3 regions of the Bacillus sp. UNCCL81 genome follow, and region 2 is predicted to be linked to each of the others. Evidence: riboswitches for the same ligand, from Rfam matches in the RefSeq annotation. Region 2 holds a riboswitch; each other region holds the start of a gene.
The links. A riboswitch is a leader RNA that binds a small molecule or an ion and turns the genes downstream of it on or off. The one in region 2 is predicted to bind thiamine pyrophosphate.

Region 1 (4,801 bases), on a different contig from region 2:
AAATAGAATTCGCATTAAAGTAAATAAACATTGAAAAGCATTATTTTTTAGTTGCTGAATGAATAATTCCATTTAAATAAGTTCTCCAATTCTTTATAGTAAGAAATTCTAAATTCTCACTAATATCATGTGTTTTTTTTAAAATTGATATTTAATTCTCAAAATTGATTATCCTCGATAAATTCCACCTCCTTTGCATTTTATTGAAAATAGTTATCATTATCAATTACCGTTTACAATCGTAGCAGTAATGATAATCATTTTCAATGGTAATATTTGTATATAAGGCCTCTTTGCTTGATTCTTCCTATTCCCTTTTACTTCATTTCTTTACCTTCAGCATTTCTCTTAAAAAACAATAAAAAAAAGACCTTCTCTCAAATTTAAGAGCGTAAGTCTTTATAATGCGGCATGCTTTTTAAGAAAAATTTTAAATGAATACCCAATCACCCCACGGTTAATAATATGTTAGGTTTCTATTTTTAATTAAGAGGAGGTTCACTATGAATAAACAACGCGCTCAAGAGATTGCTTCTTCACCTGAAATGGCAAATGTGACGTATAATGGAGTACCAATTTACATTCAACATGTTGATGAAACAAATGAAACTGCTAGAATCTATCCGCTTGGTCAACCAGATCGGGAGGAAGAAGTTTCAATCAATAGTTTGTCGGAACATTAATTCTCGAGTAAAAAAACAAACCTCTTTGTTTTGAGGTTTGTTTTTTCATTGTTAATTCCTATTACCAGCTTAAACTTTCAATTAAATTGCATTTAAGGCATTCTTGTATCGTATCTTTCTTCTGGAAATCGTGTACACAGTTTTTTTGAATTGTGCTCAGTTCAATTTTCAACTGATTCATATTTCTTTCCAAATTCTTTATTTCTTTTATGATTTCTTCTACCCTATTCATATAAGGCTCACACCCTTATTGATAGATTTCTCCGCCTTGTTTTCTAAATTCAAGTGCTTTTTCTTGCATTCCTTCTTCAATGATTGAATCATTCTGAAGTTCTTCTTGTTTTACTATATCTCGAATATCTTGAGAGATTCTCATACTACAGAATTTTGGACCACACATTGAACAAAAATGCGCTGTTTTAGCTCCTTCAGCAGGTAATGTTTCGTCGTGATATTCAATTGCTCTTTCCGGATCAAGTGAAAGATTAAACTGATCACGCCATCTAAATTCAAATCTTGCTTTTGAAAGTGCATCATCTCTTTTTTGTGCACCAGGGTGGCCTTTTGCTAAGTCAGCTGCATGCGCTGCTATTTTGTATGTAATAACACCTACTCTTACATCTTCTTTATTTGGAAGACCTAAATGCTCTTTCGGAGTTACATAACAAAGCATTGCAGTACCAAACCAACCAATCATTGCTGCACCGATCGCTGATGTAATGTGATCGTATCCAGGCGCAATATCAGTCGTTAACGGTCCTAATGTATAAAATGGCGCTTCCTGACAAATTTCTAATTGTTTATCCATATTCTCTTTAATTAAGTGCATTGGTACATGTCCCGGTCCTTCAATCATAACTTGAACATCGTGTTTCCATGCAATTTTCGTTAACTCACCTAGAGTTTCTAACTCAGCAAACTGTGCTTCGTCATTTGCATCGGCGATTGAACCTGGTCTCAGTCCATCTCCTAAAGAGAATGTTACGTCATAACGCTTCATAATTTCACAAATTTCTTCAAAATGAGTATATAAAAAATTCTCTTTATGATGAGCTAAACACCACTGAGCCAAAATAGAGCCACCACGAGATACAATTCCTGTCACTCGTTTTGCCGTTAATGGGATATAACGTAATAATACACCCGCGTGAATTGTAAAATAGTCTACCCCTTGTTCCGCTTGCTCAATTAGAGTATCTCGAAACACTTCCCAGCTTAAGTCTTCCGCAATTCCATTAACCTTTTCAAGCGCCTGATAAATCGGAACTGTCCCTACTGGTACTGGAGAATTTCGGATAATCCATTCACGTGTTGTATGAATATTCTTACCAGTTGAAAGATCCATCATCGTATCCGCACCCCAGCGAGTAGCCCATGTCATTTTTTCTACTTCTTCTTCGATTGAAGAGGTAACCGCTGAATTACCTATATTGGCGTTTATTTTTACATGAAAATTACGACCGATGATCATTGGCTCACTTTCAGGGTGATTAATATTCGATGGAATGACAGCCCTTCCTTTTGCAACTTCATCGCGAACAAATTCAGCTGAAACATTCTCTCGAATCGCAATAAATTCCATTTCAGGTGTAATAATCCCTTTACGAGCATAATGCATTTGAGTAATATTTCCATTATCTTTTGCACGTAACGGTTTTCTTTTTAACCCTTTAAATACCTCAACATTATGTTGATCTGACTCTTTTCTATATCCATTATCTTCAGGCTTAATTTCACGCCCTTCATACTCTTCAACATCATTTCGTTCGATTACCCAGTTTTGTCTAATCGCCTTAAGTCCCATTCGAATATCAACTGAGCTAGCTGAATCTGTGTAAGGTCCGCTAGTGTCGTATACTCTAACTGGAGCATTTTCTTCTTCGCCAAAAGTGCCAGTTGTTGGACTTAATTGAATCTCACGCATTGGCACCTTAATGTCAGGTCTAGATCCTTCAACATACACCTTCTTACTCCCTGAAAAACTAGACATGATGGAAAAATTCATTTCATTTACAGAATTGTTCATTTGATTTCATTCCCCTTTTTAATTAGTTTAAAAAGGACGAAATCCAATCCATTTAAAGCATGAAAAAAGCCGGAATCTTATATTTAAGACCCGGCTAAATGTTAGTAAAACTACATTAACAATTATGTAATCATTAATGAGAAATTTCTAACTTCCCCACGCTGGTATGAACCAGATCAGGTCCTGAGGGTTAAGAAACTAAGATCGCGTTTCTCTCTCAGCCCAACTAATTGGACACCCCTAGTCAATCTATTAACTTGTTCCACCTAAATATAAACCCACAAATTTAAAATGTAAATGATTTTATTTCCCTAAATTTTTACAGAAATTCCAAATTAAAAAAATTATTAGTTTTTTTATCACCCTAAAAACACTGATTTCACTATACTTCAAGCCCAATTTCTGGTAATAAATTGGACTAGTAAAAATAAATTTAGTATTGAATATTATTTTTTATATGCTATGCTAAGATTAATTTTCATACATATTCATCACTAGGGGATCCCTTGATAAGGGCTGAGAATAAAGTAGTTACTTTTAAACCCTCAAAACCTGAACAGGCTAGTACCTGCGTAGGAAAGTGGCGCATTTTATACTTTTTTCGCGTGCAATGTAACCACTTTCTTTTTTTAGGGAAGTGGTTTTTTTGTTGAAAAAATTTTGATAATGAAAGTGGCTGGGACATGGAACTTATTGCAATTACAGATGATCAGCACACAGTGGAAGTACTTGCTACAAAAATAATTCAAATAATCGATGCAGTTGATTATGTACATATTCGCGAAAAATCGAAAAAGGCAATCGAGCTAATATCACTCTTAAATCTACTAAAAATGAACAAAGTAGATATGAAAAAAATTGTTTTAAATGATCGATTAGATATAGCTATTTTCTCTAACCTAACAAATATTCACTTGCCAGGACATGGTCTTCCACTTGTTGATGTAAAAGAATATTTTCCTAATTTACGAGTAGGAAAATCAGTTCACACACTTACTGAAGCAATACAGGCAGAAAATGATCAAGCTGACTATATTATGTACGGTCATTGTTTTGAAACAGAGTGTAAAAATGGATTAACACCTAATGGAATTGAACTAATTCCAGAAATGAAAAAAACGTTAACCATACCAATCTATGCGGTCGGAGGAATATTACCTGAACATATACAAGTTCTAAAAAGGAACGACATTGACGGTATTGCTGTAATGTCTGGTATATTTTCTGCCCGAAATCCCCTAGAAGCTGCGTTGCAATATTTTGAAAGGTGTAAATTTACTTATGAACAAGAAATTTGATGTTGTCGTAATTGGTGGTGGAATAATAGGTTGTTCCATTGCTTATTATCTGGCCAAAGAAAACATTAATGTCGCAGTTCTTGAAGGACAGCAAGTTGGGCAGAAAACAACTAAGGCAGCTGCTGGAATGCTTGGTGCCCATTCCGAGTGGGATCACTCTGAGTCATTTTTTACTTTTGCTAGAAACAGTCAATTAACTTATTTTCACCTTCAAGAAGAATTAAAGGAATTATGTGGAATTGATATTGAACTTAAAAAAGGTGGCATTTTCAAACTAGCTTATACAGATTTAGAAAAAAAACAATTAACTCCCCTACTCACTCAAACTTCGGCACGTTGGTATAACGAGGAAGAGTTAAAAGAACAGATACCTGGCATTTATCCAAACATAATTGGAGCAGCTTATATTGAAGACGATGTGAATGTATTGCCTGTTTCTGTCTGTAACGCATTTTGCAAAGGTGCTCAAATTTTAGGTGCATCTATTTTTGAATATACACATGTATTTCAGATTCAAAAAAATGATTCACATTATTTAATTAAAACAACAAATGGCAATTTTGAAGCAAAAACCATTGTAGTTGCAAGTGGAGTCTGGAGTAATTCATTGTTTGGACAGCTTGGATTACATCACGAAATTATTCCCGTTAAAGGTGAATGCATCTCGGTTAGAAGTGAAAAGGTTGCATTAAAACATACTCTTTTCCATGAACAAAAATATATTGTTCCAAGGAATGACGGTCGCCTTGTCATCGGAGCTACTATGGTAGACAACGAATGGAATGAGAACCCTA
Region 2 (4,801 bases):
GCATATCAAGTCTAGTGAACTCATCTAAAGCTGAAAACGGCTCATCCATACACATGAACGACTGCGGTGCTAGTAGAGACCTTAAAAATGAAACTCTTTGTTTCATACCACCAGATAATTCATGAGGGTAAGCATTTTCATAGTTTTCTAAACCAGTTCTTTTAAGCCAGTCTCTTGCCAATTTTTCATCGGGTTTATGTTTCAATTCTTGTGATAAAACAATATTTTTTAATACTGTTCTCCATGGTAGTAAAGAATGATCCTGAGGCATAAAACTAACATGACCAAGTTCTCCATTTATTATCGATCCATTTAACTTTACTTCTCCAGAATCTGCTTTTACTAAACCACCTATAAGGTGGAACAACGTACTTTTCCCACTACCAGATGGACCTAGAATCGATACAAATTCACCCTCGTTTACATAAAGGGATATATTATCTAATACTTTATAACCGCTATAACTCTTTGATAATTGTTCCACTTGTAATGTCATTTTCGTTTCTCCCCTTTAACTTTCCATTTAACAGTAAACCGTTCAATTACAACTATTAGGAAGAAGAAAAGCATACTTAAAAACATAATGATAAAAATTGAAACAAATACTCGATCTGTTCTAAATGAAGATGAAGCTAATGTCATATACACCCCAATTCCAGATTTCGCTCCTAGCCATTCAGAGATAACTGCCCCCATAACACTATAAGTCGCTGAAATTTTTAAGCCAGAAAAAATGGAAGGTAGAGAAAAAGGCAATTCAACTTTCCAAAAAATTTGTGATTTGGATGCTCCCGCCATTTTCATATAATTAATTAATTCACTTGGTGTTTGTCGAAAACCATCCAAAGCTGAAACTGTAACTGGGAAAAAACAAACAAGAGAAATAATGATTAATTTAGGTAATACACCAAATCCAAACCAAATAATTAAAAGAGGTGCCAATACGATAATTGGTACATTTTGTGAAAGAATTAATAATGGGTAAAAAGCTTCCCTAACACCTGGAATTAAATGCAATAGAAATGCGATTAAAAATCCTAATAAACTACCAATTAAAAAACCAATAATCGTTAATTGAATTGTAGAAGAAATATGAGGAAGTAGTGAATCAGTTGATTTCATTCCTTCTTTAAAGATTTCGATTGGTCCTGGTAATAACCAAGATTCGATTTTCCAAATTTTAATACTTAGCTGCCAACAAATTAAAAAAAGCAGGATGACAACGATCGGTTGCCATCCTTTTATATTTTTAGATTTCATTAACGGTACTTCTCCGTTAACACATCCATTGTAATACCTTGTGGTTGATAAAGAATTTTCATTTGAGTTATTACATTGTGGCAACCTATTTCAATCATTCTTTCATTCATTTTTTGAACAACCATTAATAATTGATTCAAGTCGCCTTCCATAGTTGTTTCCAATGGTTGAACTTGATATTTTACGCCTGATTCATCAATAATTTTAATTGCTTCATCAACTGCTGGAATAACATCCTCAATATTATTCGTTTTCGGTATAATTTGGACACTCATTAAAGTAGTTTGCATTTTTGCTCCTCCTTATTTCGCTGGTAAGAATTCATTCGTAAATGCTTCTTTTGGCTTAAAGTTTCCTTCTAATAATTTATTTTCAGCTAAGAAATCAGCATAGTTTTTCCAAACTGATAACTTTTGCTCACCCCAACGGTCTGCATCATCTTTATATTTAGATGCTAACCATTCTTGGCTTTTTTCCACTAATTTTTTATCTAGATCAGGATTATCCTTTATTAAAATCGAAGCAGCTTCTTTTGGGTTATCAATCGCAAAATTATATCCTTTTGATGCTGCAGCCACAAACGCTTTTACTATTTTAGGGTTTTTACTAATCATTTTTTCGTTCGTTGCTAAAACTGGAGTATAGTAATCTAGCTTTTTACTATAATCAGTTAAATAAATCATGTTTAATTTTTCTCCACGTAGCTCTGCTTCAATCCCTGTCCATCCTTGATAAATCCACGCAAAATCGATATCTCTTTTTACCGCTGTAAAGAAATCAGCATCACCCATATTAACGATATTTAACTTATTAACATTAGCATTTTCTTCTGACATAAGTGATTTTAAAATAGCCTTTTCAACCGGTGAACCCCATCCACCATACGTTTTTCCAACGAAATCTTTTGGAGATTTAATTTCTTTTTTCACTGGTGATGCAAATCCAGAAGTATTATGTTGAATAATTGCTGCAATTGAAACAATCGGTACATTTTGAACCCTTGCTTGCGTAATTGACTCTTGATAAGAAACACCAAAGTCTGCTTTACCTGATGCCACCAATTGGTCTGCACCTGTTTCTCCAGGGCTGATTATATCTACATCAAGTCCTTGTTCCTTAAAGTAACCTTTGTCCTTAGCAACAAATAGCCCAGTATGATTTGTATTTGGCGTCCAGTCTAGTACGACAGTCACCTTTTTTAATTTCTTTGTCTTTTTAGTAGTAGCAGTTTTGTTTTGACCACACCCGGTTAACATTAAACAAATAGCTACTAAAAATACTACTAGTTTTTTCATTATCTATATCTCCTTTTTGTTTTTGGTTTATACAAAAAGAAAACGTCCGGATACTGACCCGGACGTAAATGCGCTGTAAAAAACATATCTAAAAAGAGATACTGTTCCCTACGCTGGCATCACCCAGATCAGGTTCTAAGAGTCAACATCTTAAGGATGCTATCTCAGCCAGCAACACTGGCTCCTCCACATTTTTTCTCATATATAAACTTTTCCTCATTAATATAACAGATAATGATTTAATTTACGAATTATTTTTAACTTGTGTTTAAATGTTTTAATACTCTGTTAATAGGCGTAATAAAACTATGAAATTTTAACATTTTTAAAAAGAGAATGATAAACAAAAATATCATTTCTTATAGTAAAATCTTAAATGAATAAAGAATATACTACATCAACAAATTATTAAGTAAAATGAGGGGATTTTTTGAATAAACCAATCGGAGTCATTGACTCAGGTGTTGGGGGCTTAACAGTTGCCAAACAAATTATAAGACAATTACCTAAAGAGGACATTTTATACTTAGGCGATACTGCAAGATGTCCATACGGATCACGACCATATTCGGAAATCAGAGAATTCACTTGGGAAATGACTAATTTTCTAATGGAAAAGGATATAAAAATGTTAGTCATCGCCTGTAATACAGCAACTTCAGTCGTTTTAAATGAAATGCGAGAAAAACTTCAAATCCCAGTCATTGGAGTTGTCCGCCCAGGTGCTAGAGCAGCAATAAAATTAACCCAAAATGACCAAATCGGTGTCATAGGAACGAATGCTACTATTAATAGTAAAGCATATCATTCTGCACTAAAGCGGATTAATGACAAAGTTATAATTGAAGGTTTGGCATGCCCAGAGTTTGCCGGAATTGTTGAAAATGGAGACTACAATAAACCTGAAATATTTGAGATTGTTAAACATACTCTTTCACCGCTTATTGATTCAAATATTGATACCCTAATACTTGGTTGCACACATTACCCATTATTAAGTCCAATCATCCAAAAAGTGATGGGTCCATCAATCCAACTTATCAGCTCTGGAGATGAAACGGCTTTAGAAGTAAGTGCAATTTTGGATCAACAAAATATATTATCTAACTCTGAAATCACTTCCCATGAATTTTTTACAACTGGGGATCCAACCATTTTTAGTAAAATAGCTTCATCTTTATTCCAGGAACCGATGGAAAACGTAAAGTATATTAAACTATAAAGGTCAATAGACGACATTAAATGAAGAAAACCAACAAAGTAAACCTTTGTTGGTTTTTGTGTTTTTAAATTGCGAACGCTCTTCTATTTCATAAAATTTATTCTTTTTTATTACTTGCAAAATAATCTTTAAGCATTGCATTATTTTTTACAATATCATCTAATGTGTATTGATCTAAAACTTGTAAAAATTGTTCTAATGCATTATTAAATATATGTTTTAAAGAACAAACAGGTGTAATAACACAAGTATTACCGTGTTCAAAACATTCTACAATATTAAAGTCTTCTTCAGTTTTACGAATTATTTCGCCGATATTTATTTCTGTTGGCAATTTAGCTAAACGGATTCCACCGTTTCTGCCACGGATCGTTTCGATGTAACCCATCTTTCCTAAATTATAAATTATTTTCATTAAATGATTTTTAGAAATATCATAAGCTTCAGCGATGTCCTTAATATTAACTAATTTTTCACGTGGCTCAGAGCTTAGAAATATTAGTACACGAAGAGAGTAATCCGAATAAGTTGTTAAACGCATAACTTGTCCTCACTGTTTTATTTAAGATTAATCATAGCATAATTGTGAACTTTTTTTAAACTTTTATGTATTTTTGCGAAAAAATTCACAATAGATGTATTTTACATATTGCTTTAAATAAATCCTAGGTCTAAGATAAAGATGCATTTACAATACTACTTTAAATCGTGATTAGGGGGATTTTTCATGCTATCTCAAAAAACAATTGATATTATTAAGTCAACAGTTCCAGTCTTAGAAGTAAAGGGTACAGAAATCACTAAAGTATTCTATAAAAATTTATTTACTAATCATCCTGAACTATTAAATGTATTTAATCAAACAAACCAACAACAAGGTAGACAACAAACTGCTCTTGCAAACACTGTTTTAGCTGCTGCACAGAACATTGATAAATTAGCAACAATTATTCCTGTTGTAAAACAAATTGCGCAAAAGCACCGCAGTCTTCAAGTTAAACCAGAGCACTATCCAGTCGTAGGG
Region 3 (4,801 bases), on a different contig from region 2:
TAATCCTAGATTTGCACTCATTAAAACAGCAACCGGGTCTACTTGATTAAATGCTAATGCTGCGCCAAGTCCAATAATATACATCCAAGAGCTACCAAACATATAGCCTATAAAACTACCGATTGCACCATCCTTTGTTGTCTTTGCAAATCGAGTATAATCACTAATTAATGGAATCCACGATAATGGCATAATCACTGATAATTCAACGGCTTCACCAAAAGATAATCCAGAAGTGCTTGGTTGTGTTAAGATTTTATCGCTTTTAAAAATGACAAAACAAAGTACAATTGTTAAAACAAACAATAAACAAACAGCTAAACTATTTAGTTTTTTTGATGCATTTTGTCCAAAGTACAACCAGATTGCTATTAATACACCGATTACTAAACACCAAACCCATAGGTGGTCAAACCCGTAATCTTTTATTGTAACTAAATTGATTGAGCGAGCTCCTGTTAAAATCATAATTGCTGTCCAGCCTAGTAACTGTAAAACATTTAAAAGCGAAAACAAATAGCTACCATAACTACCAAATGAAATTTTTGTAGATTCCATGGCCGATAATCTTTGCTGAGAACCAATGGCCCCACCTAAGATAAGTAATAATGTTCCAAGTAAATGCCCTACTAAAATGGCCGTCAAACCTTTCTTAAAACCTAGTGGTGCTACTAGGGCACCCGTCATAATTTCTGCTACAGAAACTGCCGCTCCAAACCAAAGTGTTGTAAAGTTCCACTTCGTCATTTTTGCATTTTGATTAGACATGTTGTACTCCTGCCTTTTCATACAATGAGTAGAAATGATGTACAGGACCTACACCTTTTCCGATCGAAAAAGAATGTTGGATTGCTAATGTTATATAGTTTTTCGCCTCTCTAATTGCCTCATTTAATTCAAGTTCATTTGCTAAATTAGATGTAATAGCTGAAGATAAAGTACAACCTGTACCGTGAGTATTAATTGTATTAATTCTAGCGCTATTAAAGCTTGTAAACTCCTCACCATTAAAACAAATATCAGTAGCTTCGCCTTCTAGATGACCACCCTTTACAAGGACGTTTTTAGCACCTAATGAATGAATTTGAGCAGCAGCTTCTTTCATCTCTTCAATGGTTGTAATTTTTCTTCCAGTAATAACTTCTGCTTCAGGAAGATTTGGCGTAATAACCGTTGCTAACGGAATCAATTCTTTAATTAAAGCTTCCTTTGCATCAGGACTTAATAAGTCAAATCCGCTTTTTGAAACCATAACTGGATCAACCACGACTTGCTTTGGTTTATATTGCTTTAATTTCTCAGCAATGACTTTAATCGTCTCTATTTGAGATACCATTCCAATTTTTACAGCATCTACTTCAATATCAGTGAAAATCGCATCTAACTGACTAGCAATAATCTCTGGTGTCATATCTTGTACTGCAAACACTCCTTGCGTATTTTGAGCAGTTACTGCTGTAATTACACTCATTCCAAAAACACGATGAGCTGAAAATGTCTTTAAATCAGCTTGAATACCTGCACCACCACTTGAATCAGAGCCTGCTATCGTTAATACTTTCTTCAATTCTCTTCCCCCTATTTCATGAATAGAACTCTTTGATCTTACAGATAGAAGATGAAACTTGATTTTAAATACAAAAAAGCACAAATCCCATAAGGACTTGTGCTCGAACAAATCAATGTTATGAATACAAAATATGTATTCTACCGTTCACTTTCCTACGCTGGCATTATCCAGATCAGGTTAAAGGGTCAAAGACTTATGTGTCTTAATCTCAGCCGAACATTTACGGCACCCCTAGTACTATTCAATTATTAAAGTTAATTACTTTATCATCTTAATTAATCCTTCTACTTTATTCAAGTATTTAGACAGATTACTTTAAATTTTATCTTTTTAGTTTACGTTATACTTCTATTTTGAATAATTTGTATCACAATTTGAACTACAAGTTTTTGCGATTGAACAAGAACCACATTTACCTTTTTTTGTTTTCTTTATATATCGTAAAAGTGTCCAACCTGCATATCCAAAAATAAGAGCTCCTATTATAATATTGACAATCATAAGTAGATACCCCTTTCTTTAGTAGCCTAATAGACTTCCAACCTGATAGATAATTAGCGCTAAGATATACGCAATAACTAGTGCATATCCAACTGAGAAATACGTCCATTTAGCTGAACCTGTTTCTTTACGAATTGTCGCAACAGTTGCAAGACATGGTACATACAATAAGACAAATACCATAAAGCTAAATGCAGAAAGTGCAGAAAACTGTGTCGACAATATTCCTTGTAAAGAATTTGCATTTGGCACGTGATAGATAATATTCATGGCAGATACAACAACCTCTTTAGCCAAAAATCCTGTTAGTAAAGAAGCACCTGCTTGCCATGTCCCGAACCCTAACGGTGCAAGTATTGGTGTAAGTATTCCGCCAATCATTGCTAAAAAGCTATCATCCATTGAAACACCTAAACCACTTGGTCCCATATAAGATAATAACCAGATTACTACAGAACCACCAAAAATAAACGTACCTGCTTTTCGAATAAATCCTTTACCTTTATCCCATGTGCTTCTAAACAAAGCTTTACCTTGTGGCATACGGTATGGTGGGAGTTCTACAACAAATAATGAAAACTCACCTTTTAATATAGTAGATGAAAAAACCTTAGCTAGTATTAATGCAACTACTATTCCGAGTATATACAGTGAAAAAACAACTATTGCTTGATTTTTCGCAAAAAAAGCGCCAACGAATAGTGCATATACCGGCAAACGCGCCGAACAAGACATTAATGGTGTTAACAAAATCGTGAGTAGTCTCTCTCTAGGCTGTTCAATCGTTCTAGCTGCCATAACTCCAGGTACATTACATCCAAATCCAATAATCATTGGAATAAATGCCTTTCCGGTTATACCAACCATTTCCATCGAACGATCCATTACTAAAGCCGCTCGCGACATATATCCAAAATCTTCAAGGAATGATATTAGTAAAAACAAAATAAAAATTTGTGGAACAAAGACTAAAACTCCACCAACACCGGCAACAATACCATCAAGAACAACTGCTTTTATAAAACCAGATGCATGTATTGCATTTAAGCCGTTTGTTAGCCAGTCTGTTATAGGTCCAGATAAAAACCCATCTAATGCGTCAGATAAGGGTAAGCCCAACCAATCAAAAGTAAGCTTAAACATTAAAAACATTGTCACTAGGAAAATAGGAATACCCAAAATTGGGTGTGTCACAAATCGATCAATTCGATCAGTTAACGTAACTGCTTCATTAGATTCTTTCTCCACGGATCTTCCAATTAAATTTGAAATGACTTCTTTTCTTACAGAATAAATCCATTTTGAAGGTGAGACACCTTGTTCACTGTTTAATTGTTCCTCTGTTGTTTTAGTTACTTGGTCAATTTTACTAAAATCGTAGGATGAAGCTATAAATTCTATTACCTCTTTATTGCCCTCTAAGATTTGTATTGCAGTCCATCTTTTAGGAATAGATAAAGTTGAAGGTAATAGAGTCATAATATTTTTAATACCTTCTTCAATAATTAATCCATAATCAATTTCAAACTCAACTTCAGATTGAGGAATTGTCTCTAATAATTCATTTACCTCGTTTGTTCCCTTACCCGATCTAGCATCAATTGGAATAACTGGTACTTGTAATATCTTTGAGATACTAGAAGGATCAACTGAAATTCCTCTCCTTTTAGCAACATCAACCATATTTAGACCAATAATCATTGATTTATTAAACTCTAGAAGTTGAAGTGTGAGCATTAAATTTCTCTCTAATTGAGCAGCGTCAACAATATTAATCATTCCATCAAATGTCTCATTTACAAAAAAATGTGAAACAACGGCCTCATCTTTTGAAAGAGGGCTTAGAGAATAGATACCTGGTAAATCAATTAGATTTCCAAGTTTATTTTTAATAGTCCCTACCTTTTTTTCAACGGTAACCCCACTCCAATTTCCTACGTATTGGTATGTACCTGTTAAATTATTAAATAGAGAAGTTTTTCCTGTATTTGGATTTCCAATAAGCGCTATATTTAACATATTTTTTCTACCTTTATCCCCGATGCATCTAGAAATCGAATACCAAGTGATTGTCCACAATTTTCTATCATACAAGGTCCCTTAAATGGCATTGTACATTGTAGGCAGACCATAGACCCTTCACTTATCCCTAAATCTAAAAGACGTCTCTTCACTGCATCAGCTAGTGATGACAAATCTGTTATTTTTGCTTTTTCGCCTTTTTTTAATTCTGAAAGTAACATAAGTGATTCCCCCGGATCAAAACTTATTATATATAAACAATCAATAATGATAATCTTTATCAATATCTTTATCTTAAGTCAATACTAGTTAATTGTCTACCTGCTTTTATGAAAAGGTTTACCTAAGAAAAAATTTCCAAAACAGAGCAAAAAAAACAAGAAAAAACCCACAAAGAAAATTCTATGTAGGCTTTTTTGAAAACAATGATTAATTAATTATTTATTATTTTAAGTCTTTAACTTCTTTTAATACGCTTTCTAATTCGTCACCAGCTTGGTTAAGTGTATCTGCATTCAATGGAGATACCTTTACTCCTGCTTCAATAATATGAAGTGGCGTTTCTACTTTTTCATAAAGTGATTTGTCTTTATCTTTTACTGAGTCTTCGAATTTTTCCCATGATTTTTCAAGGGCTTCTCCGCTATCTTTTGCCTTTGCTTCATCATTATTTGAAATTTGTGTTTTTAATTCTGAAATCGTTTTGAT

Region 1: another riboswitch for thiamine pyrophosphate. It lies ahead of thiC (phosphomethylpyrimidine synthase ThiC); the one in region 2 lies ahead of BM319_RS11815 (ABC transporter substrate-binding protein).
Region 3: another riboswitch for thiamine pyrophosphate. It lies ahead of thiD (bifunctional hydroxymethylpyrimidine kinase/phosphomethylpyrimidine kinase); the one in region 2 lies ahead of BM319_RS11815 (ABC transporter substrate-binding protein).

Annotation. Positions count from the first base shown of each region.
Region 1 covers NZ_FOMF01000008.1:114,728-119,528, forward strand. The annotation lists gene BM319_RS17470 (DoxX family membrane protein) at 1-72, opposite strand, end outside; gene BM319_RS17475 (small acid-soluble spore protein H) at 504-683, shown strand; gene thiC (phosphomethylpyrimidine synthase ThiC) at 931-2,709, opposite strand; TPP riboswitch at 2,846-2,961, opposite strand; TPP riboswitch at 3,196-3,305, shown strand; gene BM319_RS17485 (thiamine phosphate synthase) at 3,393-4,007, shown strand; gene thiO (glycine oxidase ThiO) at 3,991-4,801, shown strand, end outside.
Region 2 covers NZ_FOMF01000004.1:490,398-495,198, forward strand. The annotation lists gene BM319_RS11800 (ABC transporter ATP-binding protein) at 1-496, opposite strand, end outside; gene BM319_RS11805 (ABC transporter permease) at 493-1,260, opposite strand; gene BM319_RS11810 (thiamine-binding protein) at 1,260-1,550, opposite strand; gene BM319_RS11815 (ABC transporter substrate-binding protein) at 1,563-2,555, opposite strand; TPP riboswitch at 2,644-2,753, opposite strand; gene racE (glutamate racemase) at 2,986-3,777, shown strand; gene BM319_RS11825 (RrF2 family transcriptional regulator) at 3,875-4,318, opposite strand; gene hmpA (NO-inducible flavohemoprotein) at 4,505-4,801, shown strand, end outside.
Region 3 covers NZ_FOMF01000006.1:129,744-134,544, reverse strand. The annotation lists gene cytX (putative hydroxymethylpyrimidine transporter CytX) at 1-768, opposite strand, end outside; gene thiD (bifunctional hydroxymethylpyrimidine kinase/phosphomethylpyrimidine kinase) at 761-1,567, opposite strand; TPP riboswitch at 1,703-1,813, opposite strand; gene BM319_RS14435 (FeoB-associated Cys-rich membrane protein) at 1,919-2,071, opposite strand; gene feoB (ferrous iron transport protein B) at 2,090-4,090, opposite strand; gene BM319_RS14425 (FeoA family protein) at 4,084-4,314, opposite strand; gene BM319_RS14420 (hypothetical protein) at 4,538-4,801, opposite strand, start outside.